DNA from 3 places in the Shewanella inventionis genome. Region 3 is predicted to be linked to each of the others. Evidence: predicted binding sites of a transcription regulator. Region 3 holds the regulator's gene; each other region holds the start of a gene.

Region 1 (10,508 bases), 1.6 Mb from region 3:
CAGATAACCGCTATTTACAACAAGATTTAGTGCGACTTGCAAAACAATTAGCGATGCCACAATACGACGAATTTAAACAACGTTGGGGCGATGCAATTACCCCTACACCAGAGCAAGGCCAAGTGGTATTTATAGTTGAACGTGGTTTTGTTCCAGAAAAACAAAGCATAACGGTTCCATTCCCAATCAATGACAACTTACAAAGTGCCTCGCTTGCCACTTATCAACCCCAAAGCCCGCTGCCGTTTGCAAGCAAAATACAGGGGTTAGATACCCCCTTAGAAGCACAAAACATCGCCAATATAGACGCGCTTGCGATAAATGCATTAAAAGAAGATTTGCCCGCTGCGTTATTTCGCCAAGCAGCTAGAATTTATGCAAAATACGAATTAAACCAAAGCGTGCAAAGCAGCAGCCGTCGAGCGAATAACCAGGTTGATGCTGGCGCACTGGTGATGCAAATTTTTAACGTAATCAGTGAGCAGGCAGATCGTCGTAGTTGGTTAACCTTGCCGCGCCAGGCGCAAATCGCAAAGCAATTTGTTGATGCGGGCCATTATGATATTCGTGTAAATAACAGCCAAAACACTAAAATTGAAGTAAAACCAAACCAGACAACATTAATTTGGGCAATAGAGACTGGAAATCGTACCCGTTTTTATTCGATAATCATCTAATAGATAATAACCTTATCAACTGTCACTCATCACCATTGGAATTTATTATGAAAAACTTGAAACTGATATTTGTGTTAGCCGCAGTGATAGGGCTAAGCGCCTGTCAATCTAAAGTAGAATATGGCAACGCCACCGAAGTCGAAACCGTCAACGAAAACTTTGGCTCTACCGATCTACAAGATATTGCAGCTAAAATGGTCGACTCCATGATGACATTCCCACCAGTGGTTGTGATCACCCAAAATAATCGTCCAATTATATTTGTAGATAAAATTAAAAATAAAACTTCTGAGCATATTGATACTGAGTCTGTAACTGACACTATCAGTAACAAGTTACTGCGTTCTGGTAAGTTCCGTTTTATCGACATGACCAAAGTAGACACGGTACGTAAACAATTAGACTATCAAAATAATGCTGGCATGGTAGACCCAACCACAGCGATAAAATTTGGCCGTCAAATTGGTGCGCAATACATGCTCTACGGCAACCTATCGAGCATCGTTAAGCAAGATGGCAGCACTAAAGACGTTTACTACAAGATGACCATGCGTTTAATGGATCTTGAAACAGGCTTAATTGAATGGTCAGACGAAAAAGAAATTCGTAAGGTTAAATCGAAGTCATTTTTGGGCTTGTAATACACAAGCACATAGCAATAAAGCCGACATTGATGTCGGCTTTTTCATACACCCAATAATAAGTTAGGAACACTAACGTGAAATTGTTATCCACTGAATTGTTTAGTCCACGGGTTATAAAGACCAGTTTCGTTGCCCTATGCTGCGCGAGCATAATGAGCTGCAGTAGCTCATTATCAACCTCATTGTTACAACGTGATGGCTCAGCTTATATTAGCCAAGCACAAGCTCAAGCACGCTCAAATGTCATCACTAATGTACAATATGATCTCACCTTCTTTTTAAGCGAACATAGCCAATTCAGTGCAAAATCAATCGTCCATTTTGACCTAAGCAGCGTCCCTAAATCATTAACACTGGACCTCAACAAAGCTAACATTAAACAATTCACCATTAATGGCACCAAGGTTTATCCTAACTACAACGGCGCTTATATTGTGATTAATCAAAGCCTACTGGTGAGCGGCAATAACACTGTAGAAGTTGAGTTTACCCGTGAGCACAGCACTAACGGCGAAGGCTTGCATCGTTTTGTCGATCCCGTCGACAACAAGGTGTATTTATACTCACACTTTGAGCCAGCTGCCGCACAACAAATGTTTGCCGTATTTGACCAGCCAGACTTAAAAGCCACTTACCAAATTAATGTCCATGCCCCAAAAGATTGGCATGTGATCAGCGCCATGCGAGAAACCAATGTAGTCGATCAGGGTGATACTAATCTATGGAGCTTTCCTGCCACACCCAAATTAAGTCCATACAATTTTTCAATGCATGCTGGGCCATATAAAGTTTGGGAAGATAACTCAGGCCGCTACCCTATGCGTTTATTCTCGCGTCAATCAGTTGCAGAGCAAGTCACACCACAAGATTGGTTTACTTACACAAAACAAGGGTTAGCATTTTTTGATCGTTATTTTGGAATTGATTATCCATTTAAAAAATACGACCAACTCCTAGTGCCTGATTTTTTATATGGCGCGATGGAAAACGCAGGAGCCATTACCTTCTCTGAAGATCGCTTCTTATTTAATGGCCAAATGACAGCTGAGCAAAAAGAGCGATTAGCCGGCGTCATCATGCACGAAATGGCCCACCAATGGTTTGGTGATCTCGTCACTATGAAATGGTGGAATGGCTTATGGTTAAACGAAAGTTTTGCCTCATTTATGGGGACATTGGCCACTAGCGAAGCCACAGAATTTAGCCATGCTTGGCGTACTTTTTATGCTTCAGGCAAGCAAGCTGCTTACCACCAAGACAGTTTAGTCACCACGCACCCCATTGAAGTACCTGTGGCTACCAGCCAAAATGCCTTTGATAATATTGACGCCATTACCTATCAAAAAGGCGCATCGACCATCAAACAGCTTAGGCACTTACTAGGCGAAGAAACCTTTCGCCGTGGTGTTAGCCAATACTTACAACAATACAGCTACAAAAATGCTGAACTTAATGATTTTATTAATAGTTTAGCCAAAGCCAGTGGCCGTGATTTATCGCAATGGACAAAAGAGTGGTTATACGCTGCGGGGGTCAACACCATCAAAGCACAATACACTTGCCAAGGTAATCAAATAGACTCATTTGCAGTTGTCCAAACAGCAGAAGACAGCCAACATCCAACACTGCGCGAGCAACGAGTACAAATTGGTTTATTTACCAAGCATCGCTACGGTTTAGAAATGCAACAATCCGTTGCCGTAACCTATAAGGGAGCTTACACCGAGGTTAACGAACTCATTGGTGAAATCTGTCCAGATTTAGTGTATCCAAACTATGATGACTGGGGGTTTGTGAAAGTTGAACTAGACCAGAAGTCATTCACCACAGCTAAGCAACAACTCGGCCAAGTAAGCGATCCACTTCTGCGTTCTATGTTATGGCAAAGCATGTGGGACAGTGTCGTTGATGGTAAAGCATCAATGGAGCAATTCATCAATATTGCGCTCATCAATGCACCACTGGAAAAAGACTACACCATATTAGGTCAGGTGCTTGATAACCTGCAACGAGCCAAAAACTATCTCGACTTAATGGCTCCTATGCATGCCAGTTATAACAGCAAAATCTCAAAAGCACTCAGCCAAATGAGCCTTAGAATGAGCATGGAGCATTACCGCAACCGTGATTTTCAGCGGCGCTGGTTCGATGCCTACATCAGTTTATCGAGTCATGGAGATGCACTAGAACATATCCAGTCTTTGTTGAAAAACAAAAGCCATATTAAAGGGCTTAACTTAGATCAGGATTTACGCTGGGCAATGATCCGCCAACTTAACCGTTATGATTACGACGATGCTCATGCATTATTAGCAAGAGAGAAAAGCCTTGATCAATCAGACTCTGGAGAAAAAGCCGCAATTGCTGCTGAAGTTATACGTCCAGAGTCGGCCCTTAAACGTCAATGGCTAAATTGGATTGAGCATAACAACAGTATGGCATTCTCAAAAATCAGGGTTGCTATGTATAACCTCTACCCTGCCGAGCAAAAGCTATTAAGCGCTGCAACAGCAGATCAACGCTTTGCTAACTTGCAGCTAATGGATGATAAAGGCCCAGTGTTTATGCGCAGTTTCGCATCACAACTTATCCCTATGGATTGTAGTTCAGCCAATATTGACAGCATTAACAGTGTATTAAATCGCGAAACAGGGCTATCTACATTGGCCAGACGCGCGCTGCTTGAAACTCGTCAACAAGAACAGCGCTGTGTGAGCATTAAGCAAAAACTCTAATATCCATTCTGTAAAAACAAAAGCCGGAGCAATCCGGCTTTTTTATGTTTATACCTTGATGTTTGTAACGGTATGACTCAACGGCTTAGGATAGCAACTTATACCAATTCCACTAATTATCTGGTCATTCAGCGGGAATTCTGTACCTTCTAGGCAAGTAATAGGATTGTAGGCATAGTTGCTCTCGGCAACTGCTCCTGCGTTGCTCTACCTCCTGCATCCATGCAGTCGTACGTCAAAATACTATTAAGCAGCATAGAAGGCACAGAAACCCGCCTTGCAGGAGACGCTCAGACAGTCCATTTCTTTGTTGCATTGCCTTAGAAGGGAATAACCATTATTTCAACAATGCGCCTCAAACTGAACAGTCTGAGCGACTCTGATTGGTCACATAATTAATGGAAATGGTATTAAACCAAATTAGCCTGCACGTAATGATAATATTTTGCTGATATCCAATGGTGGTTGATATTGACTCAATGCTTGGTTTGTTTGATCAACAGCGTAAATCGACATACGGTCAGCCAACTCATTACCTTCAATGCCACTGTGTGCTGCCACATGCTTTAATGCGAATTTATCTTTCATCTCGTCATATAACTCATGCGCTTGTTTGATGATATCTAAATTGGCAATCTCACCGCCTTTGCGAGTCCAACCTTTTGCCTTCCAACCATAAGCCCAGTTGCTAATGCAGTTAATTGAATATTGTGAGTCACTCATAATGCACACAGTTTGACTGTTTTCGATGGCGTTTTTTGCCATCAGCAATGCTTGATACAACGCATTTAATTCAGCAGTATTGTTGGTACCGTTTGGGTTAAATAAACCATACCATAGCTGGGCAAGTTGGCCTTTGTGGTATACCGCAATTCCCGACCCCGCTTTACCCGGATTAGGCTCACAACCACCGTCGGTGTATATCACCACATCAAACTGGCTTAACACAGCCTCATTATCGCTAATGGATTTTGTTGTGTTAACAGATTGGGGGCTTACAGGCTTTGCCGATGTGCGGCCAATACTGCTAGTTGGTGACTTAGCAAAAGCCGCTTTTGCCTCTGCCTCAGTGGCAAATGATTTGTATTTAGCTTGAGGAAACTTATCAACTGAGCGTTTAGTCACATCCCAACTCGTAAAAATTCCGGTTTCACGCCCAGCCCAAACTACATAATACTTCTTCGCCATTGTGTATACCCATGCAAAATCAATGCTGTATGATGCCACGATTAAGCAAGCCTTTAAAACAAAACCTGCAACTTTGGCAGGTTTTGTATTGGCTAAAAACAGTTCACTTTACTTCACGACAATGGGGCCATCAATATCCTGGTAATTAACACTCCCCGAGCCAGCATTAACGACCTCAAGCCCTTTGCTATTATTAACATTAATGCTGCCAGAACCATCACTAATGGTGACTTGGCCTTGCACCTGACTAATATGAATTGAGCCAGAACCATCAACAAGATTAACCCAGCCATTAACGTGATCGATAGTTATCGAACCTGAACCATCTTTTAAGACTAAATTACCCTTAGCATGGTTAATCACCACAGAGCCAGAGCCATCATCTAGGGTAAGTTCGCCAATGTTATTCATCACTATGCTACCACTGCCGTCATCAAGATTGATGGCAGCTGAAACATCATCGATACGAATAGATCCTGAACCGTCGGTTAGATCTAATGCTAAAGTGCTCGGTACTTGAACACGTAAATCAATATAGGGCGACTCTTGCATAAACCCATCAGACTCAATGCTAGCAACCAAAAAGCCCTTGTCGCCTTTTTGAGTCAGGGATAAATCCATGTCAACATCGTCAGCATCTTTGTCAGTGTAAATATCAGCGCTGACCTTAATTTGCGTTAAGCCGTCGACACCTTCAATAACTAATTTACCCGCACCAGTATTCGCCACTAATTGAGTAATCTCGCTAGCATCTAAGCTTAATTGTTGTTGTGTCAGGGTTAAATCGGTATCAGTTAACATCGAATCAGCCACACCAAACACTGACTCTGCTTCACTTTGAGAAGCGCCAAATAGCGTTGCGCCTAAAATTAACCCCACAGTCACACTCACAGTTGCAATACGAACAGACATAGTATTAATTCCTTTTATAAACACATAAAAATAGATTAGGCTTTATCGTATTCGTCTGCGACCGCCGTTATATAGAATCTATAGCAGGTTTCATGCCAAACACTAACATGCTGTTTTATAATAAATAAAAAGTATAAGCTAATTTTAAATTAGCATATTTAACCAACTAATTATCGAGTTACACAAAAATTAGCCAATATAACAACGGTAAAAACGCCTTATTCTTTTTGACATTAAGAAGCACTTTTTATGACCACATCTTCAACACCACAATTTATTGATGTTATTGTCGGCTCTACCAATCCGGTAAAAATTAATGCCGCCAAAAATGCCATTGCCCAATATTTTCCAAGCAGCACCATACGCTGTCAGGGTATGCATGCGCCCTCGTTAGTGGCAGAACAACCTATGACCGAAGCAGAAACAAAATTAGGTGCAATAAACCGCGCGCGATATTGCCAGCAACAGGCTCAAACTGCCGACTTTTATGTTGCAATGGAGGGCGGTGTAGATCAATTTGATCATGGTCCAGCCACATTTGCTTATATGGCCATTATCAGTAATAACACCTTATCTGTCGGTCGCAGTGCCAACTTACCTTTACCACAGATTATTTTTGATGCACTGGAAAATGGTGAAGAGCTCGGCCATGTAATGGATCGACTATTCAATACTGAAAACATTAAACAAAAAGGCGGCGCAATTGGTTTACTGACACAAGGTTTAGCCACAAGAGAAAGTATTTACACTCAAGCACTAGTGCTAGCAATGACCCCTTTTGTTAATGCGGAATTATTCAATGACTCAAACCACTAAACAAATCACCCATGCACATTTGCACATTCGCCAACTCACACCAGCAGACAACGCAGCGCTAGCACAGGTTATTCGAGATGTGTCGGCAGAATACGGATTAACGCCTGATAAAGGTTTTAGTGTGGCAGATAAAACCCTCGACTGTTTAAGTGAGGTCTATCAACCTGAGGGATCACAATACTGGGTGATTGAATACCAAGGCAATGTAGTTGGCGGCGCAGGCGTTGCTCCACTCGCCGGCAATGATGGCGTATGCGAATTGCAGAAAATGTATTTTAGTCACGTTATTCGCGGTCAGGGCATGGCAAAAACATTATCACGTCAATGTATTGAGTATGCAAAGCAGCAAGGCTACCAATCCATGTATTTAGAAACAACCGCCGTGTTAGGTGAAGCCCTAGCACTCTATAAAAAATTGGGGTTTCGCCACTGTCAGCACTTAGGGCAAACCGGCCACGATGCCTGCGAAATCGCAATGATCTTAGATTTATAGCTTAACACGTTGCATTAATCTCCCGAATGCGTTGCTTTAGATTGTTTTTTAAGCGGTCCTCACCTAGCAGCCTGATAGCGCTTTGCAAGTAGATAAAAGCTTGGTAGCCTCAGATTAAGCACATTCCATAGGAGGAAGATAATGGAATATCAACGTATCGGACACTCAACCCTTGAGGTCAGTAAAATTTGCCTCGGGACAATGACTTGGGGCGAACAAAATACCCAAGCACAAGCTTTCGCGCAACTCGATTACGCCATTGGGCAAGGTATTAACTTTATTGATACCGCCGAAATGTACCCAGTACCTCCCAAAGCCGATACTCAAGGCGAAACTGAACGCATTTTAGGGCGCTATTTAAAAGCCCAAGGCAATCGTGACGAGCTCGTTATTGCCAGTAAAATTGCCGCGCCTGGTGGTAAAGGCGACTATATTCGTGACAACATGGCCCTCGACTGGCGCAACGTTCATCAAGCAGTCAATGACTCTCTTACCCGTTTACAAATCGACACCATCGACTTATACCAGGTGCACTGGCCAGACCGAAATACCAATTTTTTTGGCGAGATGATGTATGAGCACGATGAAGATGAGCATTACACCCCAATTTTAGACACCCTTGAAGCCCTCGCAGAAGTCATCAAACAAGGTAAAGTTCGCTATATCGGTATTTCAAACGAAACCCCGTGGGGCTTTATGAAATACCTAAAACTGGCTGAAAAACATGACTTGCCACGCATCGTGAGTGTGCAAAACCCCTATAACTTGCTTAACCGCAGCTACGAAATTGCCATGTCTGAAATTAGCCACCGTGAAAATGTGCCGTTACTGGCCTATTCGCCATTGGCATTTGGCACATTAACGGGTAAATACGAGAACGATCAATGGCCAGAAGGCGCACGTCTTACGGTATACAAACGATTTGCTCGCTACAACAGCACGCCCGTTGCATTGCAAGCCACTCAGGCTTATATCGACCTTGCACGTGAGTTTGACTTAACCCCAACAGAAATGGCCTTAGCGTTTGTAAATAGTCGCAAATTTGTGGCGGCTAACATTATTGGTGCAACAGACTTGCATCAGCTCAAACAAAATATCGACAGCCATAAAGTGACATTGTCGGCTGAGTTAATGGCCAGGATCAACGAACTGTCGGCGCTGTATCGCTTTCCTTGTCCGTAAATTCACTCGTAACGTAGCGCAAAGGCCACAAAACCTTGCAATAGGCATCAAGATCACTGAAGATCTTGATGCCTTTTATTTTAAAAAGAACCCAATACTGATGAAATCGACATCACCAATTCCGTCTCAAGCGCCATTTGATCACCAAGCCATTCGCGATCAATTTCCGGCATTAAAACAGACCATAGGCGATCATCACTTGTGTTATTTAGACACCGCAGCCACCAGCCAAAAACCACAAGCCGTGATTGATGCGATGAACGAGTATTATCAACTCAACAATGCCAATGTGCACCGCGCAGCACATCAATTATCAACCCGAGCAACTCAGCAATATGAAGCCGTTCGCCAGCAAGTGGCTCACTTTATTAATGCCTCAAAATCCCAAGAAATTATTTTTACTCACGGCACTACCGAATCAATCAATATGGTGGCCTACGGTTTAACGCCACAATTCACCCCAAACGATATCATTTTAATCGACACAGCAGCGCATCATGCCAACATAGTCCCCTGGCAAGAGCTCGCTAAGCGTTCGGGGGCGACAATCAAGCCAATACCGCTAACCGCAGATGCACAGCTTGATATCAAGGCCTATGAACAGCTACTGCAAGCCAAACCAAAGCTAGTTGCCTTATGCCACGTATCAAATGCACTGGGCACAGTTAACCCCATTAACGACTTAATCGCCATGGCAAAAAACGCAGGGGCATTAACCTTAGTCGATGGCGCCCAAGCAGTCGCCCACCTTGATGTCGATGTACAAAACACTGATTGCGATTTTTATGTGTTTTCAGGCCATAAAATGTACGGCCCAACAGGAGTGGGGATTTTATATGGCCGCTTTGAACAATTAAATACATTAACGCCAATGCTTACCGGCGGCGAAATGATCAAAACCGTTAGCTTTGATCGTACTGAATACGGTGAGCTGCCAAACAGGCTTGAGGCAGGTACGCCAGCAATTGCTGAAGTCATAGGGTTAGGCGCTGCAATCAGCTTTTTGCATGGTTTGCCACGAGAACACATTCATGCACACGAGCAAAAATTAATGCAGTACTTACAAGCACAATTGCTTAACCTCGGTGATGTCAGCTTGTATGGTATTGCAAACGATAAGCGCCAAATCAATGTGGGATCTGTTGCCTTTAACTTGGCAGGTGAGCACCATCAAGACGTAGGGATTTTATTAGATCAACAGGCCATAGCAGTGCGATGCGGTCATCATTGTGCCATGCCTTTAATGAATGAGCTTAACTTGGCAGGTTGTTGCCGTGCGTCCATCGGCATCTATACTAATAAGCACGATATTGATCAATTTATCCAAGCGTTAAATACGGTAAAAGAGTTACTGTTATAACTTGGCAATTAAAACGTTTTATGAGACAACACAGTTAATGACACTAATAAGTCCAAAAAATATACCCGACAGTCAGCTATTTACCGACTTACCAGCCGACGTAATTGCCGCGGTAAACCACATAGAACAAGCTAAAAACTGGCAAGATAAGTATCGTCACATCATGCTACTGGGTAAACAATTACCGACATTAGCAGATAATTTCAAGCAAGCTGACGCTCAAGTTAAAGGCTGTGAAAGCCAAGCCTGGTTATACCATCATCAGCTAAACGGCCAACACTATTACCTCGCAGACAGTGATGCGAGGATTGTAAAAGGGTTAATTGCAATTTTACTGGTAGCAAACCAAGGTAAAACCACCGAACAAATTAACCAGTTTGACGTATCGCACTACTTCGACACATTAGGATTAAGCGGTCAATTAAGCCCATCACGTACGAATGGACTCGCCGCATTAGCAAACGCAATTAAGCTCTACGCAAACGGTGTTATCACCTAATT
Region 2 (10,508 bases), 840 kb from region 3:
GTCGCTCAGCACATTAAAAGCGGCAGGCACGCAAATGCTACTTACCCTGATGTTTGACGAAGAAATGGCGCGTAATGATGTGAGTGATATGGCCGCGCAATGTGCAAAACAGCACATTACCTGGGTGCAATTGCCCATTTTAGATGACGCCGCACCGGGAGATGAATTTGAAGCAAGCTGGCTTAAACATAAAGCGCAAATCTTAGATTTGATGCACAACCAGGGCACCATCGCCGTGCATTGCAAAGGCGGCTCTGGCCGTACAGGGCTAGTAATTGGGCTCATTTTAGCCAGTTTAGGTTGGCCAAAAAACAAGGTTGTTAGTGCTGTGCAAGCACTAAGGCCAAAAGCATTAGCGCACCCAGTACAGCGCGAATATTTTGATGGGTTTACTCTTTGATCTTTTTTATAAAAGACTGCTGGTTAATAAGCCAAATAACACAATGTAGGACAATATTATGACGATTAAAATAGGTATTAACGGCTTTGGCCGCATGGGACGTTTATCAATGCGCGCAGCATTCGATTGGGACGACGTGGAAATTGTGCACATTAACGATCCCGCTGGCGATGCCGCAACGTTAGCCCACTTAATGACTTTCGACTCAGTCCATGGCCGTTGGCATCACGAGGCGACACACCAAGGCGATGCGATTGTAATTAACGGCAAAGCCATTCCATGCACTCAAAACAAAGCCACTCAAGATACTGATTGGTCAAAGTGCGATGTGGTGATTGAAGCGTCGGGAAAAATTAAAACCAAAGCGTTACTGCAAGCTTATTTAGATCAAGGCGTTAAACGTGTGGTGGTCACCGCACCGGTTAAAGAAGAAGGCGTGCTCAATATTGTAATGGGCGTGAACGATGACCTCTATGATAAAGCAATCCACCCGATAGTCACGGCGGCGTCTTGTACCACTAACTGTTTAGCGCCAGTGGTAAAAGTAATCCACGAAAAAATCGGCATTAAACATGGTTCGATGACCACAATCCACGACATCACTAACACTCAAACCATTTTAGATGCACCGCACAAAGACTTACGCCGTGCACGTGCTTGTGGCATTAGCTTAATCCCCACCACAACGGGGTCAGCTACCGCCATTACCCATATTTTCCCTGAGCTTAAGGGCAAGCTTAATGGCCATGCGATACGTGTACCGTTAGCCAATGCTTCAATTACCGACTGCGTATTTGAAGTGGCGCGCGGCACCACAGTAGAAGAAGTGAATCAACTGCTTAAACAAGCCGCAGACACTGAGCTAAAAGGCATTATGGGCTATGAAGAACGCCCGCTTGTATCAGTGGATTATAAAACAGATCCGCGCTCAAGCATTATTGATGCTTTGTCGACCATGGTGGTTAACGACACCCAAGTGAAGCTATACGTGTGGTACGACAATGAGTGGGGATACGCTAACCGCACCGCTGAGCTTGCCCGCAAAGTCGGCCTAGCAGATAAGGAATAACCCAGCATGGGGCTGTTATCACTGAGCGCATTGCCGCCACAAATTAAACAATACCTGATCATTACCGGTAATTATTGGGCGTTTACCTTAACCGACGGCGCATTGCGGATGCTGGTGGTGTTGTACTTTCATCAGCTTGGTTACAGCCCGCTTAACATTGCCATGTTGTTTTTGTTTTATGAAATCTTTGGCGTGGTAACAAATCTAGTTGGCGGCTGGTTAGGTGCAAGGTTAGGGTTAAATAACACCATGAATATTGGTTTAGGGCTGCAAATTGTCGCCCTTGCCATGTTAACCGTGCCAGCGGATATGCTCACTGTTGTGTATGTGATGGCGGCGCAGGCCTTGTCTGGTATCGCCAAAGATCTCAATAAAATGAGTGCCAAAAGCGCGATTAAAATGCTGGTGCCAAGTGATGCTCAGGGTAAGTTGTATCAGTGGGTCGCGATTCTTACAGGGTCTAAAAATGCCTTAAAAGGTGTTGGCTTCTTTTTAGGCGGCTTATTACTGACACTACTTGAGTTTCGCGGCGCGGTGATCGCAATGGCGGCTATGTTGACGCTAGTGTGGCTTATGAGTTTGCTCACTTTAAAAGCCGATTTGGGCAAAGCTAAAAACAAGCCTAAATTTACTGATATGTTTTCAAAAAGCCCGGCGATTAACATGTTGTCGGCGGCGCGGATGTTTTTGTTTGGTGCTCGCGACGTGTGGTTTGTGGTGGCATTGCCTGTGTTTTTAGCGGTTACATTTCAATGGGACCATTGGTGGGTTGGCGGCTTTATGGCTAGCTGGGTCATTGGTTACGGTATTGTGCAATCTTTTGCACCGTATTTTACCGGTAAAAAACAAGGCAAAGTCCCTAGCGGGCAAGCCGCTTTTATGTGGGCGGGTTACTTGTTACTCATTCCTGCTGCGATTGCATTAGCACTGCATTTTGACTTTTATATCCAGCAGTCATTAATCGCCGGTTTATTGTTATTTGGTGCGGTGTTTGCGATTAACTCATCGCTGCATAGTTACCTAATTGTGAGCTATGCCGGTAATGATGGCGTGTCACTCGATGTCGGTTTTTACTACATGGCCAATGCCATGGGACGCTTAATTGGTACGGTGCTTTCGGGTTGGGTATATCAGCAATATGGCCTTGAGGCATGTTTATGGATCTCAAGCGCATTTGTGACAATAGCGGCGGTGATATCCGTTAAATTACCAAGATAAACATGCGTTAAATCATAAATCAACGCCATAAAAAAAATAGGGTTGCCATTGTTGGTAGCCCTTTTTTATATCTGTTTATTGCTTATTAGCTTGGGCCTGAAACTCTTACCGAGTTGTCGGTAAATATTTCCCACTTCGTGGTACTCCGCAGATTGTATCTATTACACTCATAATAATTAAATATATATTAATCAATATATTATGCTTTATTTTCGAAGTTGGCACGATGCTGGCTTTAGTAAATATACCAACAAAGAGAAATATACCATGTACGAATATCGTCTATTTATATTCAGTACATTAAAGACAAACCGTACACCAAGGAGGTTTATATGTTGGGCTGGACATTAATGTTTTTAGTGATAGCCGTTATTGCAGGTTTATTAGGTTTTAGCGGTATTGCGGGTGCAGCAGCGGGGATCGCTAAAGTTATTTTCTTTATTTTTGTGGTGTTGTTGCTAATTTCACTTGTATCGAATGCATTGCGTGGTAAGTCACCTCGATAAATTAATCTAAAAAATAATCACGGCACATTGATTCATTAAGCGTATGTCACGCTAATTGGCACGTTAACCGTAATGAGCTTTTTACCATCATCAGGAGATGAATTATGAAATTATTAAAATTAATCACAATGGCAAGTTTAATGGTACTACTTACAGCGGGCTTATCAGCATGTTCAGATAATAAAGCCGAAAATGCAGGTGAGAAGGTCGATGAGATGATGCAAGATGCGGGTAACGCGGTTGAAGATGCTTGTGAAGATGTAAAAGAAGGCATGAAAGCCGAAGATCCTGACTGTTAATAATATCACGGCACTCAAGCATTAGGCATGAGTGCCGCTTTTGTTATTTCACTTAAGGAGGACAGATTATGCCGACCCAAATCCACATTAAATATTATTACACCCTTGGTACTTTTATCGCATTGTGCCTATGCATCGCATTGCCTTATGTAGTGCTGCAAGTGGTGTTTGGCTGGGTGGCATTGTCATTAGCTTTAGTCAGTTCTGCTTATTGGTTTAATAGCGCAGGGATTTTTCGTAAAAGCCAAGACGGCAGCATTCCTTGGTATATCAGCTGGAGTTTTGTGCCTTTTTTAATGGGCAGTCAAGCGTATAACGCGTGGGCTAGAAAGCACGACAAAGTGCCTGCTATCCAACAAATAGACAAGCAACTGTATTTAGCGTGTCGCTTGTTTCCAAGCGATGTTGAGCAACTTAAACGTGAAAAAATAGGTGCTATTTTAGATGTTACCGCCGAGTTTGACGCACTTGAATGGACCTTGGTCGATGAGAATATCGAGTATTTAAATATTCCGGTGTTAGACCATAGCGTACCCACAGTGGCGCAAGTCAATCAGGCGGTAAACTGGTTACATAATCAAGTTCGCAAAGGCAACAATGTCGTGGTGCACTGTGCCTTAGGCCGAGGTCGCTCAGTGCTTATGTTGGCCGCGTATTTAGTGTGCCGCGATAAACAACGTCAGTTTAGCGATGTGCTTAAAAGCATTAACGAAATTCGCCAAACCGCCAGGTTAAATAAATGGCAGTTAGCTGGCGTTGAAACTATGTATCAACAGCAACAAATTACTATCCATAAGCAAGCCTGGTTAATTGTTAATCCGGTATCGGGCGGTGGTAAGTGGCACAACGAAGCTGCTCATATTAAACAAACCCTTTCGCGTTATTTTCAGCTTAAGGTGTTGTACACCACCAAAGATAAATCGGCAGTGCAATTGGCCGAACAAGCTAAAGCGCAAGGTGCCGATATCATCATTGCTTGCGGCGGCGACGGCACTGTTAACGAGGTCGCCTCGGTGTTGGTTGGCAGCGATATTTATTTAGGCATTATCCCCATGGGCACAACTAATGCGCTAAGTCATACCTTATTTGGTGCTACGAGCAAGTTAATCCCTGTGTCGCAGGCGTTAGCTATTGTAATTCAAGGACATCATCAACGCATTGATACCGCGGTGTGTAACGACAGCATTATGTTGTTGCTGGTGGGCTTAGGGTTTGAGCATAAAATGATCCAAAAAGCCGACCGCGAAACCAAAAATGACATGGGCCAGTTAGCGTATTTAACGGGTTTGTGGGAGGCCATTGATGAAAATCAGTCGTTATCAATCCGCATGCAGCTTGATGATGGTGAAACCCACATTGTCGATACCACCAGTTTAGTGGTTGCTAATGCCGCGCCATTTTCCAGCGTGTTAGCACAGGGTAATGGTGAGCCTATTATTAATGATGGTCTGCTAGACATCACCTGGATTGAGGCAAGTGACACTTCGCCGCAGCAATTACTCAGTATGACCGAGTTATTGTTTGCTGGGTTAACAGGCCGTCGCGATCAACAAGCTGAGAATAGTGCGATTCATCATCAGCAGGCCAAAAAAGTCTATTTAACAACGGATGCTCAGTGTCAGTACGTGATTGATGGTGAGCTGTTTGAGGCTGAAGATATGCGTATTGAGGTGAAACCTAAGTCGTTGTCTGTGATGATTCCACAGGGGTGATTCTTTTTACGGGCTCGAATAGTCTGGCCTAATTAGTATTGAGTCAGCTTAATCTATACCAATGATTCATCGGTATTAATTGCCTGCCGCAGGCTCCGTGCAGATGATTAAGCGAGACGCCGCAAGCACATCCATGTGGGCTTAACCAAAACATCCATGTTTTAGATACTCGCTGACTCATCTGCACCTGTCATTATCTCTCTTCGATTTAGCCTCTTTGTTGTCTGAAGGTAAGCTAAAAGCATAGAATAAAAGTTTTTGGTGTCATGGTTTAAATTGTTGAATTTGTTGTAAATGTTAAACTAGTTTGTGTGGTGGTTCTGCTGGGGTAATTTAACTCTGGCCTGCGGCCATTAAGGTCGTGGCGCTTCGTCCACGACAGGGTGAATAAACGTTAGTTTAACTCAAGTATATCTATATGGTTCGGTTATTTAAATTTGTCGTCCCGGCAATGTTTTTGAGCCGGGATCCAGGTGTTAGCTTTGTACTTATGGCCTGCGGCCACTAACGACGTGGTGCTTCACACATTGCAAAACATATAGCTGTAAGGTTTTATTTGGCTTCAACATGGCATTCACTTACCGACACGCGCTAGTACATCCATGTAGCTCGACCGACCCGTCCATGGGTCGGACGGTCGGCTCGCAAACCACCATGATGAAGCTGTCAATGTTTGTTTTATCAGCAAGTTTTAAAGAATAGTTTAGTGAGGTGCATGCGTTAGCCAGCTCACGTGTTCTTTTATAAAGAGTCTTCAACGACCTCAAGTTCAGGGTTGAATTTAGGCATTTGAAAGCTAAGACCAACTGGTTTTTGGGCAGAAGCTTGTTAGCTACTATCTCATCGCCCCAACTATAACGTCATCCCGGCAATGCTTTTGAGCCGGGATCCAGGTGTTTGTTTTGATTTTACTTATGTCCTGCGGCCACTAACGTTATGAGTTGCTGATGTGTTTTTTATTGCACGCTTGGTGCCATATGTTAAGTTTGGTTTATTTTGGAATAACACCTAGCAAAGGTAAATAGCTTGATGGATGTAGTCATAATTGTTTGTTGTATCGTGCACTTATTGGCATTTGTGAATTTTGAGCTGATATTGAGAAGAGATGCGAAAGGTAAGCATATTGACTTAAAGGACTTTTCATATTTCCAGTTTAGATTTATCGTCAGGCCTCTCATAAATATTCTGATCCTAAAAGCAGCTGTACCTACAGCAGCTATGACAGGCGCGGTTCGCTTGTTTGCTTTAACTCACTACTTAATGATTTGCGTGATTATCGTTTATCAGCTTAAAATTTTGAAGATTATATGATTTATCTAACTCGAAATTAATTTCTATTGAAAGCTTAAACACATACTGTTGTTAAAGCAAAGCGACAGTACGTGATTGATGGTGAGCTGTTTGAAGCTGATGATATGCTTCTGAGGTGAAACCTAAGTCGTTGTCTGTGATGATTCCACAGAGGTAATTTTCATTTTATGGCCTACGGCCACTAACGTCGTCCCGGTAATGCTTTGAGCCGGGACCCAGGTGTTATACCATTCCGCGAAAAAATGTGATCTAATTGCTATATCCGTTACTCACCTTTTTTAGCAATGAAACAACACACCAGTTTCGAATTAATCAGGCTATCCAAGCAAACAGCAGATGCCCGAATGCGTTTGCGATTATTGGCCGTAGCACACTTTCTTGAGGGAGCGAATAGAACTCAAGTCGCTGCTATGGCCAAGGTCAGTCGTCGGATTGTGAATCAATGGATCAGCAATTATTTAAGCCAAGGTCTAAGTGGTATTGAGAGTAAAAAGTCTTCAGGCAGACCACCGCGATTAACAGACGAGCAAGCCAAACAGTTAACCCTGATGTTGACAGAGGCTGCCAAATCAGAGGCCGGTGGTAGACTCACTGGTCAAGATATACGACGCTATATATTGAGCGAGTTTGGTATTTCGTTTCACCTCAATCACGTCTATAAAATACTTTATAAACTCGGATTTAGCTGGCTTTCTAGCCGTTCTAAACATCCGAAACAAGATGTTGAAGTCATGGAGGCTTTTAAAAAACTTCCCCTTGTCAACGATCGTTGACATCCCTGTTTTTGTGTCGCCGGCTGATGTAGATATCTGGTTTCAAGATGAAGCGCGTATTGGTCAGCAAAATACCACCACCAAACTTTGGGCTGAAAAAGGTACCCGTCCGCTCGCAGTGAGGCAACAGCAATTCGAGTATGTCCATCTTTTTGGTGCGGTTTGTCCGAGAAACGGAGCAACTGAGGCCTTCATTTCACCTTGCATCAATAAAGAGGTAATGCGACAACACTTAGGACAAATTTCCTTGGCGACATCAAGCGGGCGCTATGCTGTCGTGATTATGGATGGCGCGAGTTGGCATGCTAATGATATTGCAGATGATTTTGAGAATCTATCTATCGTAAAGCTACCGCCTTATTCTCCGGAATTAAACCCAATTGAGCAAGTGTGGAGTTGGTTAAGGCAGCATAAGTTAGCTAATCGTTGCTTTGAAGGTTACGAGTCAATAGTTGATGCCTGTAGTGAAGCGTGGAATGCATTCATTGAAGATAAAGAGCGTGTGAAAAAAATGTGCCATCGACAATGGGCAACAATGATCACTTAGTTATGCGGAATGGTATTATGTTTGCTTTTGTGTTTACTTATGGCCTTCGGCCACACCAGATCTAGAGTGGCCAACGAAAGTAAGTCGCTACACTAGATGCTATCTAACTCACTTTTGAACGGAAGATTTTATAAAACTTAACTCAGACTAAATTGAGGTGCTAGGCAACGATACTCAATGAAATCACTTCTATGACACGCGGTAAACCCATCCATGGGCGCTCTGCGAAAACATCCATGTTTTCGAAGGTCATAGCTGCGATTACATCCGCCGTATGGATATCTTCGATTTAACCTTGTTTGTCATTGAAAGATCTATGCATTTCTGGATGTTTCCATAAAATAAAGATCGGACAAAGGTTGGTTTTCAAATAACGTCTAGTATCCAAAATACCTCGTCATCTCTGTGTTTCATTAATAAATCTATCCGTGTTTGAAACGTTTTGAGCAATTTTCGTGGCGACGTTTTAACTTTATTTGTATCAATATCTCAGATTCAACCGCATTGTTAAACCATACTGCTTTCGGTTACTTATTCATCATGTTAATTCAAACTCTACTCTTTTAAGTTTGCAGATTAAGTAAACATTGATAGGGGCATCATGGATATTTGCGAGCTGACCGTCCGACCCATGGACGGGTCGGCCGAGCTACATGGATGTACTTGCTGCGTGTCAGTGCGTGAATGCCATGATGAAGCCATAATAGTAAACGTTACAGATACATTCTTTGTTGTGGGGTGAAGCGCCACGACGTTAGTGGCCGAAGGCCATAAGCACAAAGCTAACACCTGGATCCCGGCTCAAAAGCATTGCCGGGATGACGATATTGGTGTGTCCCGGCTCAAAAGTATTGCCGGGATGGCTAGATTCGTGGATTTCAACTCAGAATCACTTCTGGGATGATGAGTTTCTTAATCTTCTGAGCTGGTTTGATCTTCGTATTTGCTCAGTTTGTTGTACAAGGTTTTGACACTAATACCGAGCTGCTTCGCGGTGTCATTTTTATTGCCGGCGGTTTGATCTAACGCTTGATAGATTGCCACTTTTTCAAGTTCATCTAAACGCATGCCTGCGGGGATTTGTACATCGTCTTCAACTGACTCGGCCGACTGCTCTAACGGGGTAATATTGATATGGTTTACATCAATAATATTGTCGGCAAGAATGTAAGCGCGCTCGATTGCATGCTTTAACTCTCGCACATTACCAGGCCACTTTTGTTGTTGAATAAGGGCTAAAGCATCATCAGTAAAGGTTTTGCTGAGCTTTTCTGCCGAGTTACGATAGGCCAAAAAGTGCTGAGCTAAGCCGCTTATGTCGTCACCTCTGTCACGTAATGGCGGTACGCGAATTGGAAAGTGGGCTAAGCGAAAGTATAAGTCCTCGCGAAATTGTCCTTGCTCAATAGCCTTGGCGGGGTCGCGGTTGGTGGCGGCCACGATGCGTACATTGGCCTTTTTGACCTTTTGGCTGCCCACTTGTCGATATTCGTTATTTTCAAGCACCCGCAACAACTTCACTTGATGCTCGAGTGGCATTTCGGTGACTTCATCTAAAAATAGCGTGCCACCTTCAGCTTGTTCAAATACACCTGCATGATCTCGGTGTGCCCCAGTAAAGGCACCTTTTACATGACCAAATAACTCGCTGTCGACTAATTCTGGGCTTAATGCGCCACAGTTAATGGCAATAAAAGGCTCGTTTACTCGGCTGCTGGCTAAATGAATCGTATTGGCCACCAACTCTTTACCGGCTCCGCTTTCGCCAATAATAAGCACATTGCTTTCGGTTACTGCCACCTTACGGGTGGTGCGATACAGTTTATGCATGGCGCGCGATGAGCCCACAAGCAGACCATATTGGTCTAGCTCGCTTGAAAATGGCTGGTGTTTTTTAGCAGATAGTGTCGCCAGATCTTGGGCAAAGTCTTGTAAGGTGTCGTCAATCAGAGTCATGTCGTAAGGCTGGCGAAAATGATAACCCGCGCCTGTGGCCATCAGCTTATCGAGATTCGGGTTGGGTTTGCCTTCGCTTAAAAAGATAAATTCGATATCTGCCATTAACTCACTGTTGGCGATATCAACATAATCTTGTTGGCTAAGATTGGCGAGTTCGATAATGGCCACATCGACGGCGTTGTCTTCAAGTTGAGCCAGCCAAGATTGATCGACGCTACTGGCTATTTTATTGAAATGCTGGCAGCCGGGAACTTGTAAAAGCTGGGCTTGTGTTTGCGGCTGGCGCAAATGGTAAAAAAGTACTGGACGACCCATGTCGATATTACTCCCTGTCTATTAATACTCAATGTCAGTCAATGGTGTAAATTTGACAATCAAAGGCGGTAATTCTTTCCTATTCGACGCTTGTCCTGAAAGTGAAATGTCAGCATAACAATTTAAAATCAACAGTTTAATTAAACTTTGTCAATGTGTATGAATTATGCAAGTCATCATAATGACTCAATATGACATTTATTAGCAAGTTACGATACAAGCTAACAGTAAGCGTTACTCGATCGTAAGGAGATATGACATTGAATAGCAAACGAACTCACGAGGTGATGCATGACGGTAGCGACTTATGGTTAATCAATGAAGCCATCGATTTATGCCAGGCGGGGCAACAATTTTATACCCAGGCAACAGAAGGGGCTGACGACTACAATTTAAAAC
Region 3 (10,508 bases):
AGCATGGTGTCACGTGTTGGATCCATGCGAGTTGTGATGGCCCAAATGACGTCTTGCCAGTCTCGGCAATTAACGTCTTCGTCAACAATAACAATAAACTTAGTGTACATAAATTGACGCAAAAAAGACCATGCGCCCATCATTACTCGTTTTGCGTGTCCTGGGTATTGTTTACGAATAGAGATAACCGCCATACGATACGAACAGCCTTCTGGCGGTAGGTAAAAGTCGACAATTTCAGGATATTGTTTGCGTAAAATAGGTACAAATACTTCATTTAACGCCACACCTAACATAGCTGGCTCATCGGGTGGACGTCCTGTATAGGTGCTGTGGTAAATCGCGTCTTTACGGTGAGTAATATGAGTGACTGTAAAGACCGGAAATGAGTCGGTTTCGTTATAGTAACCCGTGTGATCGCCATATGGGCCTTCTTCAGCGGTTTCGTCTGGGTCAATATACCCTTCTAAAATAATTTCGCTGGTTGCGGGTACTTCAAGATCGCAACTGATGGCTTTGCACACTTCAGTGCGCTCGCCGCGTAATAAGCCTGCAAATGCGTACTCACTCATGGAGTCTGGTACAGGTGTTACCGCACCTAAAATAGTGACGGGATCACTGCCTAATGCCACAACTACAGGGTAGCGTTCGCCCGGGTGTTGTTGTTTAAAATCTTTAAAATCTAAGGCGCCACCACGGTGATCTAGCCAACGCATAATCAACTTGTTTTTGCCTAAGAGTTGCTGGCGGTATATGCCCAAGTTTTGTCTTTTTTGCCTAGGACCTTTGGTGATGGTTAATCCCCAGGTTACCAGTGGGGCGACATCGCCTGGCCAGCAGTGTTGTATGGGTAATGCCGTTAGGTCAACTTCATCACCTGTTTTTATTACTTGTTGGCAAAGCGGGTTGCGCACGGTTTTAGGCGGCATATTTAATGCTTGCTTAAACATGGGGATTTTAGCTATTGCGTCTTTAAAGCCACTTGGTGGTTCTGGCTCTTTTAAAAAAGCTAATAACTCGCCCACTTCACGCAGAGCCAGCGGATCGTCTTTGCCTAAGGCCATTGCTACACGCTTAGGAGTACCAAATAAGTTAACTAATACCGGCATGGTATGATTTTTAGGATGTTCAAATAGCAGCGCCGGACCACCCGAACGCAATACGCGATCAGCAATTTCAGTCATTTCTAAATAAGGGTCAACCGGGTAGCTAATACGTTTTAGCTCGCCATTTGCTTCTAAATGGTCAATGAAGCTGCGTAAGTCCTTAAAACTCATGTTTACCGCCTGAACATCAAATCCTGTATGGCGCGCACTATAGCATTTTTCTAATTTAGGGTTAAGCCAAAATGGAGGATATCGACTTTATCTGGACTTAGCGTAAAATGAAATGTGTTTAAGTTGATGTTGAGGTGGGTGATGCAAACAGATAAATCCGCATTATTACTGAGTATTGTTGTCGCGAGTACTTGCATATTTTCGAGTGTGAGTGCGCCCGTTAATGCAAAAGAGCCTTTACATTATGAGCAGTTAGATCGGCAATCACATTCTGTGGGTAAGCAGCACGATGGTCGGCGCCACAGTGAACATCGAACTCGCCATCGTGACCCTTGGCGTTGGAATGTAGGGTGGAATACTCATTGGGGTATCAATAGTGCTTTTGGGCCCCATATTGGGATTGGCTGGAATAATAGCTTTAATACTCGCTATGGTTATCGCTGGGGGTGGGATGACTATACTCGCCACGATCCTTTTCTGTATCCTTACCGAGCTATCAATATAGCGCCAACTGTGCGTCATCGAGTGGTTGAGGAGCCCGTTAGTGCTACTTTGGTTGTTTCGGCGCCGCAACAAATTACCACTCACACCCAAGTGAAGCGTGGTTTAAGTAGTTTGCCTGAGAATGCCAAAGTTATTCAGCGTGCAAGCGGCACTGTGTATGAGTGGCAAGGTGTAGAATATTATTTTGACTGGAATACTCAAACTTACGAATTAGCTAACGCTGAGACACCATGATCACCTGCAAAGTAGCAATATTCAATACTATTGTCTGCTTTGGCTTGGTACATGGCCGTATCGGCTGCGCTAATCAACTCTCTGCTACTGATCCCATGTTTAGGGAACACGCTAATGCCAATGCTGGCTCCTACTTGTAGTGTGTGGGGGCCAATATCAATTGGTTGTTTTATAATGTTTAGCAGAAGTGTTAATTTTTGATCAATATTTACAGGCTCCGCAAGTAAATCCAGCCACACAACAAATTCATCTCCCCCCAATCTCCCCACTATGTCTGTTACTCTTAGGTTGTTTACTAAACGCTGAGCGAGGGTAACGATTACCTCGTCTCCAACACTGTGGCCCAAGGTATCGTTAATTTGTTTAAATTTATTTAAATCAATAAATAATAATGCAGCTTGATCATCTGAGCGTAAATCTCTGGCGATGGCATTGTCTATTTTTTTAATAAATGCCCGTCGATTATATATACCGGTTAACTCGTCATGTTCGGCCAAAAAAACAAGCCTATCTTGTTGCTCTATCAGCTTACGGGTTTGTCGATCAACTTCTTGTTTTAAGCTGTCTTTTTTGACCGTAATTTGTGTCAATGAGTACTTCATATTATTAAAATTACTGGCCAATGCAGACAACTCGTCATCATCACTAAATACTATCCGACTGGTTAAATCGCCAGATGCGAGTGCTTCCATACCCTGATTTAATGAATGTAGACCACTTCTAAATCGGGCTAGCGTCATAAATGACCATACAGTAATGAGCCCTGCTAACAGTAATAATATTGCTCCAACTAACCATAATAATGATTGCTGTTTAATTTTGGCTTGTTTGATTGAAAGTTGATGCAAGTTAAACATCTCTTCAGTCATTTCTTCAATAACCATGCTGTATTTAGCTTTAAATAAACGTTCTGCTGTCAGTTTTACTGATTCGTCGACATGTGCATTGTGATTATTGTTTTGCGCGTTAATCAGTGCCCTTACATTGGTATTAAGTCTGTTGAGGTTTTGGATGATAATTTTTTGTTGTAAATCCCAATCGATGTCGTGTGATAGTTCTGCAGCCAATTCAGCCTGGCGATTGTTGAGTTCTTGTAGCCCTTGCTTATCTGTATATTCTTGGTATAGCCATAACTGGCTTCGTAGGCTGTCGATACTCAGTTGTAGCTTCATTGAAAAGTTGAGTTGTCGATAAATTTGTTGTTGATAGTTATGAACCTGAATGAGCGACAAGCCAACAATTAATGTCAACATTGAGCACAGTATTGCTGTGAGTTTAAGTCGCTTTGATAACATCATAACTTACCAGCCGGCCTCTTTATTGTTGAAGGTTTCAAGTAATTGCCGATCAAATATTTGTCTAAAATCGACACGGTTCTCTTTCGGCACTAATTGGTTATCAATGGCCCATTGACTTTGGGTTTGAATGTTAGAAAAAAGGGCGTTACTCAGTGAGAGTCTAAAAGTATAGTCTGCCCATGAATATTCGAGTTGTGACGATGGTATTTCTAGAACTTGGCTGAGTAATTCTTGAGATTGCTTTGGGTGTTTATGAATGTAAATAGTGGCATCACTGATGGCTTTCAATAATGCTAGTTTGCGGTTGGTATCAACTTTGGACTGTTTAAGCCCAATTAAATTAAAAGAAAGATGATATAGACCACGACTATTTATAATTTCAGGTGATTGTTCAATTTGTTCCGATATGTTGTAACCAAGCGGCTCCCAAGCCGAAATAATGTCTACCTGGTTATCAAGCAACGCTGGCATGAGTTGAGTTGATGTTAAGTAAACGCGTGTTATGGGTAAGTGAGTTTTGTTATACATGATCAATAAACTGTCTAAAAAAAACTCACTGGCACTGCCTTTGATAATGCCAAGCCGAGCTCCCGCGAGATGATCAAACTGGCGATATTTTTCTGGGGTTAAGCTGAGTAATTTAACGTCATTGTCTGATTCAACAAAACTGGCTAGTACTGAAAAGTCTGTACGCTGAAAACTATTGAACATGACCACTGTTTCTGAAGCTGTTGCAAAATCAACTTCTTTATTGATTAATGCGTCAAAGCATTTTACGCCACCATCAAATCTAACGAGCTCTACTTTGAGATTATTCTCGGTAAAATAACCCATTTTTTCAGCTATAAAAAAAGGAGCTGATAAGGGCGTATTCGACACCGCTATGGTAATAGGTGGTGCGGATTTAGCCGCTTTAGTGTTTGGTTTGGTGGCGTGATCACAGGCAACAACATAACTGAGTATGCTGACGAAGAAAATGCCCAAGACACGCATATTAGGGACTCTAGCCATTAATTACTGTCAATCAATATTAGGTATGGTTAATTGTAGTAATAGTAACAACTTTTGGTAGAGATATAACCGCAAAAATTGATTTTATGAATAATATCAATCGATAAAGCTAGTTATAAAGTATTAGTAAAATAAAGTTAGATACAACTTACGGTTTGATAACGTCGAAATCGGGCCGAGACCTCTGTTGTTTTGGGATAGCTCTTTCAAGGATATTTTTGCAGCGAACCTTGTTTAGATTGTTTACTCGCTGCGGGTCACAACAATTTTAATCAAGCCATATCACGAAAAATAAAGCCCCACAGCATCCTGCTTTGGGGCTTTTGCTTGCATTGTCTGTGCTTTGTTTACACTTTTGTTTAAGCCACCTTAACTTTCTAAGAAGATTTGAGTGGTAACGTAAACTCAATCCAGCCTATGGCATGAATAAAAATGACGTTATTGGATATAGAGTCTGGGGACCCAATAACGCCTGAACTGTTATGCTCGTTGCAACGGTGCAACTCACGGTAAAGCAAATAAAGCGGCAAGGATGCAAGATATTGTGCGCTTATTGTTATTAGTCTGCTTTGCTGTGTTATCGACGTGCTGGGGGCGAGTTGATAATACGTTCAAACATCCTTGCCATAACTTAGGTAGAACAGCGTTGTACTAATCACACTTTGTCTACTTGAATAAAAATGACGTTATTGGATATAGAGTCTGGGGACCCAATAACGCCTGAACTGTTATGCTCGTTGCAACGGTGCAACTTACGGTAAAGCAAATAAAGCGGCAAGGATGTAGATATTGTGCGCTTATTATTAGTATGATTTTTGTTGCTATTTGCTTTGTACTATCAGTCTGCTGGGGAACAAACTGATAGCACTGTCATACATCCTTGCCAAAACGGTTGTTGTTTAGCTTGCCATTGTTTGTAGTTGTTGGCTTAATTGAGTAATTTTTTGCTGTAAAAGAGCGATTTCTGACATGATGGCTCCGCGATTTTCAGCTTTATGGTTTTCGCTATATTTGACCCATTTGTAAACTGTTTTAGCAGAAACACCATATTGTTTGGCAACGTCAGATAACAGGCGATTGTGCACTTTAACTTCGTTGATGACTTGATGTTGAAAGTCTGCTGGGTATTGTCTGGCAGTTGAAGTATTCATACGATTCATTCCTTACGCTTTATTTATACTTGTTCGAACGAGTTTCAACTTCGTCCCATTGGCTGCAACCAAGATGCGCTAAGAAAAAAATGTTTTGACGGCATTGTTCAACCAGCTTGGCAACGATGTGATTTGCTGATTGGATATTTTTACCTAGGTTTATTTTATTCATCGCTTTCTCCTACAACTGACAATGGACCGCTTAAAAAACAAACTACTACTTAGTAGGTATATAGCTCTATATGAAAAGCTCGTGCCAACTTTTTTAAAATATTTTTATTGATTAATATCAATTGCTTACTGATTTTTGCGTGTTTTTGGGTAAATTGACCTCTGATTTAATTGGTGCATTTGCACTAATTTGGTGAGCAGATCGATTAACCACAAAGTATTGGTATCAATTGAGGGGGCAGTATGGCTGGTATTTATGGCAATAAAAGGTCACGTTAATGACAATATAAGGACGTTTTCAGAGATTGCGGGCTTAGATAATGTGAGCTTAGGTAATGCGAGCTTAGAGATTGCGGGCTTAGAGATTACGGGCTTAGATAATGTGAGCTTAGAGATTGCGGGCTTAGAAATGACGCTGTATTGCTTGCATAGGCAATATTACTGGTGAACGACCAATATCAATCAGCACAAGAGTGTGATCATTCTTACTGGTTAACATCGCTTATAGCGTCGTTAGAAATTTTGAAGGTAGAACAACTAACTAGCTGCAAATTATGCCTTATTCTAAGCGATTTTCCCTACGCCATCTCTGATCACTTATTTAGCCTGATGGTATAAGATGTGCGAATTGGAACCCGCTTAACATAAAAGATCTTTGTTTATTTATACCACAGGCTTTATTAAGTTAATCATACTAACCTTATATATCATGAGGTTAAACTTACCACGCAATAAGCACTTAATGGTTTTAGCGTTTGGCTTTAGCAACATTCGTCGAACTTGTCGTTAATTAGGTTGCACACAGCGTCTAAAGCGGCTTCTGCGTCTGGGCCTGTGGCTGTCACTGTGATCATTTTACCTATTCCGCTTTCTAGCATAAGTAACCCGAGTACACTGGCTGCACTGGCTTGTTTATCTGCCTGGATTAATGTGATTTGGGCGTTGAAGTCTGCGGCCAACATGGCCAGTTTTGTCGCTGCACGAGCATGTAAACCCAATTTATTTGAGATAGTGACTTGGCGTTCTAACATTGTTGCTGCTCCGCGAGGGCTAAGGGTTATTTTCGTTAATATTTAGCTCTCTATGGCGTGCATTAACAGTGTGCTTACTGCCTTGCCTGAACCGTTTTGCCAGTTGATCGGTAATATAAACTGACCTATGTTGCCCGCCTGTACAGCCAATTGCAATCGTTAAGTAGCTGCGATTATTTCGCTCTAGGTGTGGCATCCAGGTCTCGAATAAATTTTCGATTTGCCAAATAAACTTATTAACTAACGGCTGACGTCCAAGAAACTCTTGTACTGGCTCATCAAGACCTGTAAAAGGCCTTAGTTCAATTTCCCAGTGTGGGTTGGGTAAAAAGCGCACGTCAAACATAAAGTCAGCCTCGGTGGGCATACCATGCTTAAAACCAAAGGACTCAAAATTAATCACTAATTCTTTATCTACACTGCCAAGCAATATTTGTCTTACTTGGTCACTAAGCTCGTAAATATTTAATGCAGATGTATCAACATAGTGATCGACAATTTTGGCGATAGGTTCTAATAAGCGGCCTTCTAACTTGATGGCTTCTTGAAGCGAAATTTGATTCTTTGATAGCGGGTGTAATCGGCGAGTTTCACTGTAACGTTTAAGTAAAACTTTGTCGCTGGAGTTTAAAAAGAAACTGGTTATCTCGGTATCAGGTTGTAGCATCGCCAGCTGCTCTTGTAACACTTTGCCTTGTTCAGCAATATTACGAACATCGACACTGATGGCCACCAAGTCATTACTGCCTTTTAATTGCGCCAGTAACGTGCCGATAAGTGGCAACGGGAGATTATCAACACAGTAATAACCTAAATCTTCTAGCACTCTTAAGGCGACAGATTTACCTGAGCCAGACCGCCCAGATACGATGACGAGTTTCATGCGGTGATTACCTGATAGAGTTCAGTTGAGTCGTGGATTTTACGAAGCTGTTTTAGTACTTGTTTGTCGCTGAGCTTTTGCGCCATTGATGACAAGGTACTTAAATGTTGCTGGCACTGATCGGCTGGCACTAACAAAGCAAACAGTATATCTACAGGCTGTTTATCGATAGCATCAAACTGGATTGGCTCTTCACATTTTATAAAAATGCCAATAGGGTGATCGATTGTTGTCAATCGGCCATGAGGTATCGCGATACCATTGCCTATACCTGTGCTACCCATTTTTTCCCGCGCGAGGAGACTTTCAAAAACCTCTTGCGAAGATAGGGTCGGGTACTGGGCAGCGACGATATCGCTGATAAGTTCCAGTACCTTTTTCTTACTGCCCGGTGTGGCACAGGTGGTGCATTCCGGCTGCAGGATGGTACAAAGTTCCATCGTTAGTGTTTTGTATACTTCTCTTTGTGTTTAATTACCTGACGATCGAGCTTGTCTATCAGGGCGTCTATTGCTGCATACATGTCGGTATGTTCTGACATGGCAAAAATTTCTCCGCCTTTTAGGCTGATTTTTGCTTCTGCTTTTTGTTGTAACTTTTCTACGTTGAGCACAACGTGAACATTATTGATCTGATCGAAGTGCCGTTCAAGCTTTGAAAATTTTTCCTGAACGTACTCTCGTAAAGATTCGGTTATTTCAACATGATGCCCAGATAGATTGATTTGCATTACACATCTCCATTGTTGAGTAAAATTATAGACTCTTACGTTGGTTTGAGGGCGGGATTAGCATTGCCTCACGGTATTTTGCAATCGTACGACGAGCAACGTTTATGCCCTGTTCTGCCAGAAGTTCTGCCATTTTGCTGTCGCTAAGTGGTTTTTTCTGGTTTTCTGCAGCGACCAGCTTCTTAATAAAGGCGCGGATTGCTGTTGATGAGCACTCTCCACCATCGTCAGTACTGACATGGCTGGAGAAAAAGTATTTTAGTTCAAATAACCCTCGTGGGGTGTGCATGTATTTTTGTGTCGTGACACGCGAAATGGTCGACTCGTGCATTTCGACTGCTTCTGCAATGTCGTTTAGTACCATGGGTTTCATGGCTTCTTCGCCGTATTCGAAAAACCCTTGTTGGAATTGCACAATACAATTGGCTACTTTTAATAGGGTATCATTTCGGCTTTCAAGGCTTTTGATAAACCATTTTGCTTCTTGCAAATGCCCACGAATAAATTGGGTATCTGACGGGTTTTTGCTGCTACGTGCCATGGCCGCATATTGTTGATTAACACCAATTTTGGGCATATTGTCTGGATTTAATTCAACAACCCAACGACCGTTCTTTTTAAACACGGTGACATCAGGGATGACATATTCATCTTCAGTTGCGGTAATCAATAACCCTGGACGAGGATTAAGTGACTGAATGAGGGTAATCGCATCGCGTAGTTCATCTTCTTTTAGACGAGTTTTACGCATTAATAACCTAAAATCGCGGCCAGCAATCAAATCTAAATAGTCTTTGATAAGCATGCGCGCATTATCAATATGTGGGGTTGAGTCGGCATATTGAGCTAGCTGAATGAGTAGGCATTCACTGAGATCGCGCGCAGCTACACCTACGGGATCAAAATGTTGGATCCGCTTCAGTACCGCTTGTACCTCGTCAAGTTCAATGCTTTCATCGCCCATTGCTTCTAGTATTTCTTCTGTACTTTGGGTGAGATAGCCGCGTTCATCGATGGCATCAATGATGGCTGTTGCAATGGCAAGGTCGGTGTCTGAAAACGGGGTTAAGTTTTTTTGCCACTCTAAATGTTCATATAACCCTTCGGTGGTTTCACCCTGAAAAGGCATATCGTCGTCACGCATGCTGGCGCTGCCTGAACCAGACATGGGTGATGCGGTGTAGACTTCATCCCATGTGGTATCCATGGGGAGATCGTCCATGGTTTCTTTACTGATAGATTCAGTGGTGTCGACGGTTGAAGTGTCTTTTTCTACACTGACATTGCTATTGTCACTGAAGTCGGTGTCTGATTGATCTCGGCTTTCTTTTAATGGATCTTTGGCTTGAGAAAATTCATCTTCTATTTCAAGCAGTGGGTTTGAGTCCAATGCTTGTTGGATTTCTTGCTGTAGCTCCAATGAAGATAATTGCAGCAAGCGAATGGCTTGCTGCAATTGAGGGGTCATAGTTAGGTGTTGACCCATTTTAAGTTGGAGTGACGCTTTCATTTACCGCTTATCCCTAGATGATTTCCATAAAAATAATAATTTCGATAACTGTAGTGGATTGCCACATACGTCGGTGTCATATAACGCTATTTCGGTATCGTTCAACGCAATGAATTAGATAGGTTAAAAGACTTATCACTTAACTATAGCTTGAATTGTTCACCTAAGTACACAGCTCGAACTTGTTGATTGCTCAAGATCTCATCAGGTGTGCCTTCTGCAATTAAATTTCCTTGACTTACAATGTAAGCTCTCTCGCATACGTCAAGTGTTTCGCGCACATTATGGTCGGTGATAAGTACCCCTAAACCACGGCTTTTAAGCTGTTGAATAATTTTTTTAATGTCGATAACAGAGATAGGGTCAACACCGGCAAAGGGCTCATCAAGTAAAATAAATTTGGGGTTGGCAGCCAATGCTCGGGCAATCTCTACACGCCGACGCTCACCACCCGATAACGACATACCCTGGCTGTCGCGAATATGGGTAATGTGAAACTCTTCAAGAAGGTGTTGAAGCTGCTCAATGCGCTCATCATTACTGAGTTCTTTGCGCGTTTGTAACACGGCCATGATATTGTCATGCACGGTGAGTTTACGAAAAATACTGGCTTCTTGCGGTAAATAGCCAATACCTTTGCGGGCTCTTAGGTGCATTGGATCTGATGTTAGATCATCGTTATCGATTAAAATACGGCCTTTATCGCTT

Evidence for each region. Region 3 encodes sigma-54, which starts transcription at its own class of promoters, with help from an activator protein. Its sites were predicted from a motif close to GTTGGCACGNNNNTNGNNT; they were not measured.
Region 1: the regulator sigma-54 is predicted to act here: its motif matches at 6,238-6,256, upstream of K8B83_RS19930 (DUF4097 family beta strand repeat-containing protein).
Region 2: the regulator sigma-54 is predicted to act here: its motif matches at 2,905-2,923, upstream of K8B83_RS01645 (DUF1328 domain-containing protein).

The regions. Positions count from the first base shown of each region.
Region 1 is NZ_CP082926.1:4,434,643-4,445,150, forward strand. It holds gene K8B83_RS19910 (COG3014 family protein) at 1-677, shown strand, start outside; gene lpoB (penicillin-binding protein activator LpoB) at 725-1,318, shown strand; gene pepN (aminopeptidase N) at 1,474-4,056, shown strand; gene K8B83_RS19925 (ribonuclease H family protein) at 4,477-5,244, opposite strand; gene K8B83_RS19930 (DUF4097 family beta strand repeat-containing protein) at 5,353-6,156, opposite strand; gene yjjX (inosine/xanthosine triphosphatase) at 6,406-6,972, shown strand; gene K8B83_RS19940 (GNAT family N-acetyltransferase) at 6,956-7,465, shown strand; gene K8B83_RS19945 (NADP(H)-dependent aldo-keto reductase) at 7,607-8,647, shown strand; gene K8B83_RS19950 (aminotransferase class V-fold PLP-dependent enzyme) at 8,748-10,007, shown strand; gene K8B83_RS19955 (SufE family protein) at 10,045-10,506, shown strand.
Region 2 is NZ_CP082926.1:342,732-353,239, reverse strand. It holds gene K8B83_RS01660 (phosphatase domain-containing protein) at 1-400, shown strand, start outside; gene K8B83_RS01655 (ArsJ-associated glyceraldehyde-3-phosphate dehydrogenase) at 459-1,469, shown strand; gene arsJ (organoarsenical effux MFS transporter ArsJ) at 1,476-2,687, shown strand; gene K8B83_RS01645 (DUF1328 domain-containing protein) at 3,020-3,193, shown strand; gene K8B83_RS01640 (hypothetical protein) at 3,298-3,492, shown strand; gene K8B83_RS01635 (diacylglycerol kinase family protein) at 3,561-5,204, shown strand; one part of gene K8B83_RS01630 (IS630 family transposase) at 6,800-7,260, shown strand; one part of gene K8B83_RS01630 (IS630 family transposase) at 7,259-7,835, shown strand; gene K8B83_RS01625 (sigma-54 interaction domain-containing protein) at 8,748-10,109, opposite strand; gene K8B83_RS01620 (ferritin family protein) at 10,370-10,508, shown strand, end outside.
Region 3 is NZ_CP082926.1:1,179,226-1,189,733, forward strand. It holds gene ubiD (4-hydroxy-3-polyprenylbenzoate decarboxylase) at 1-1,277, opposite strand, end outside; gene K8B83_RS05405 (hypothetical protein) at 1,419-2,015, shown strand; gene K8B83_RS05410 (diguanylate cyclase domain-containing protein) at 1,985-3,313, opposite strand; gene K8B83_RS05415 (ABC transporter substrate-binding protein) at 3,317-4,306, opposite strand; gene K8B83_RS05420 (transposase) at 5,224-5,475, opposite strand; gene K8B83_RS05425 (hypothetical protein) at 5,495-5,647, opposite strand; gene K8B83_RS05430 (hypothetical protein) at 5,903-6,094, shown strand; gene K8B83_RS05435 (HPr family phosphocarrier protein) at 6,408-6,677, opposite strand; gene rapZ (RNase adapter RapZ) at 6,697-7,560, opposite strand; gene ptsN (PTS IIA-like nitrogen regulatory protein PtsN) at 7,557-8,000, opposite strand; gene hpf (ribosome hibernation promoting factor) at 8,003-8,290, opposite strand; gene K8B83_RS05455 (RNA polymerase factor sigma-54) at 8,316-9,800, opposite strand; gene lptB (LPS export ABC transporter ATP-binding protein) at 9,944-10,508, opposite strand, start outside.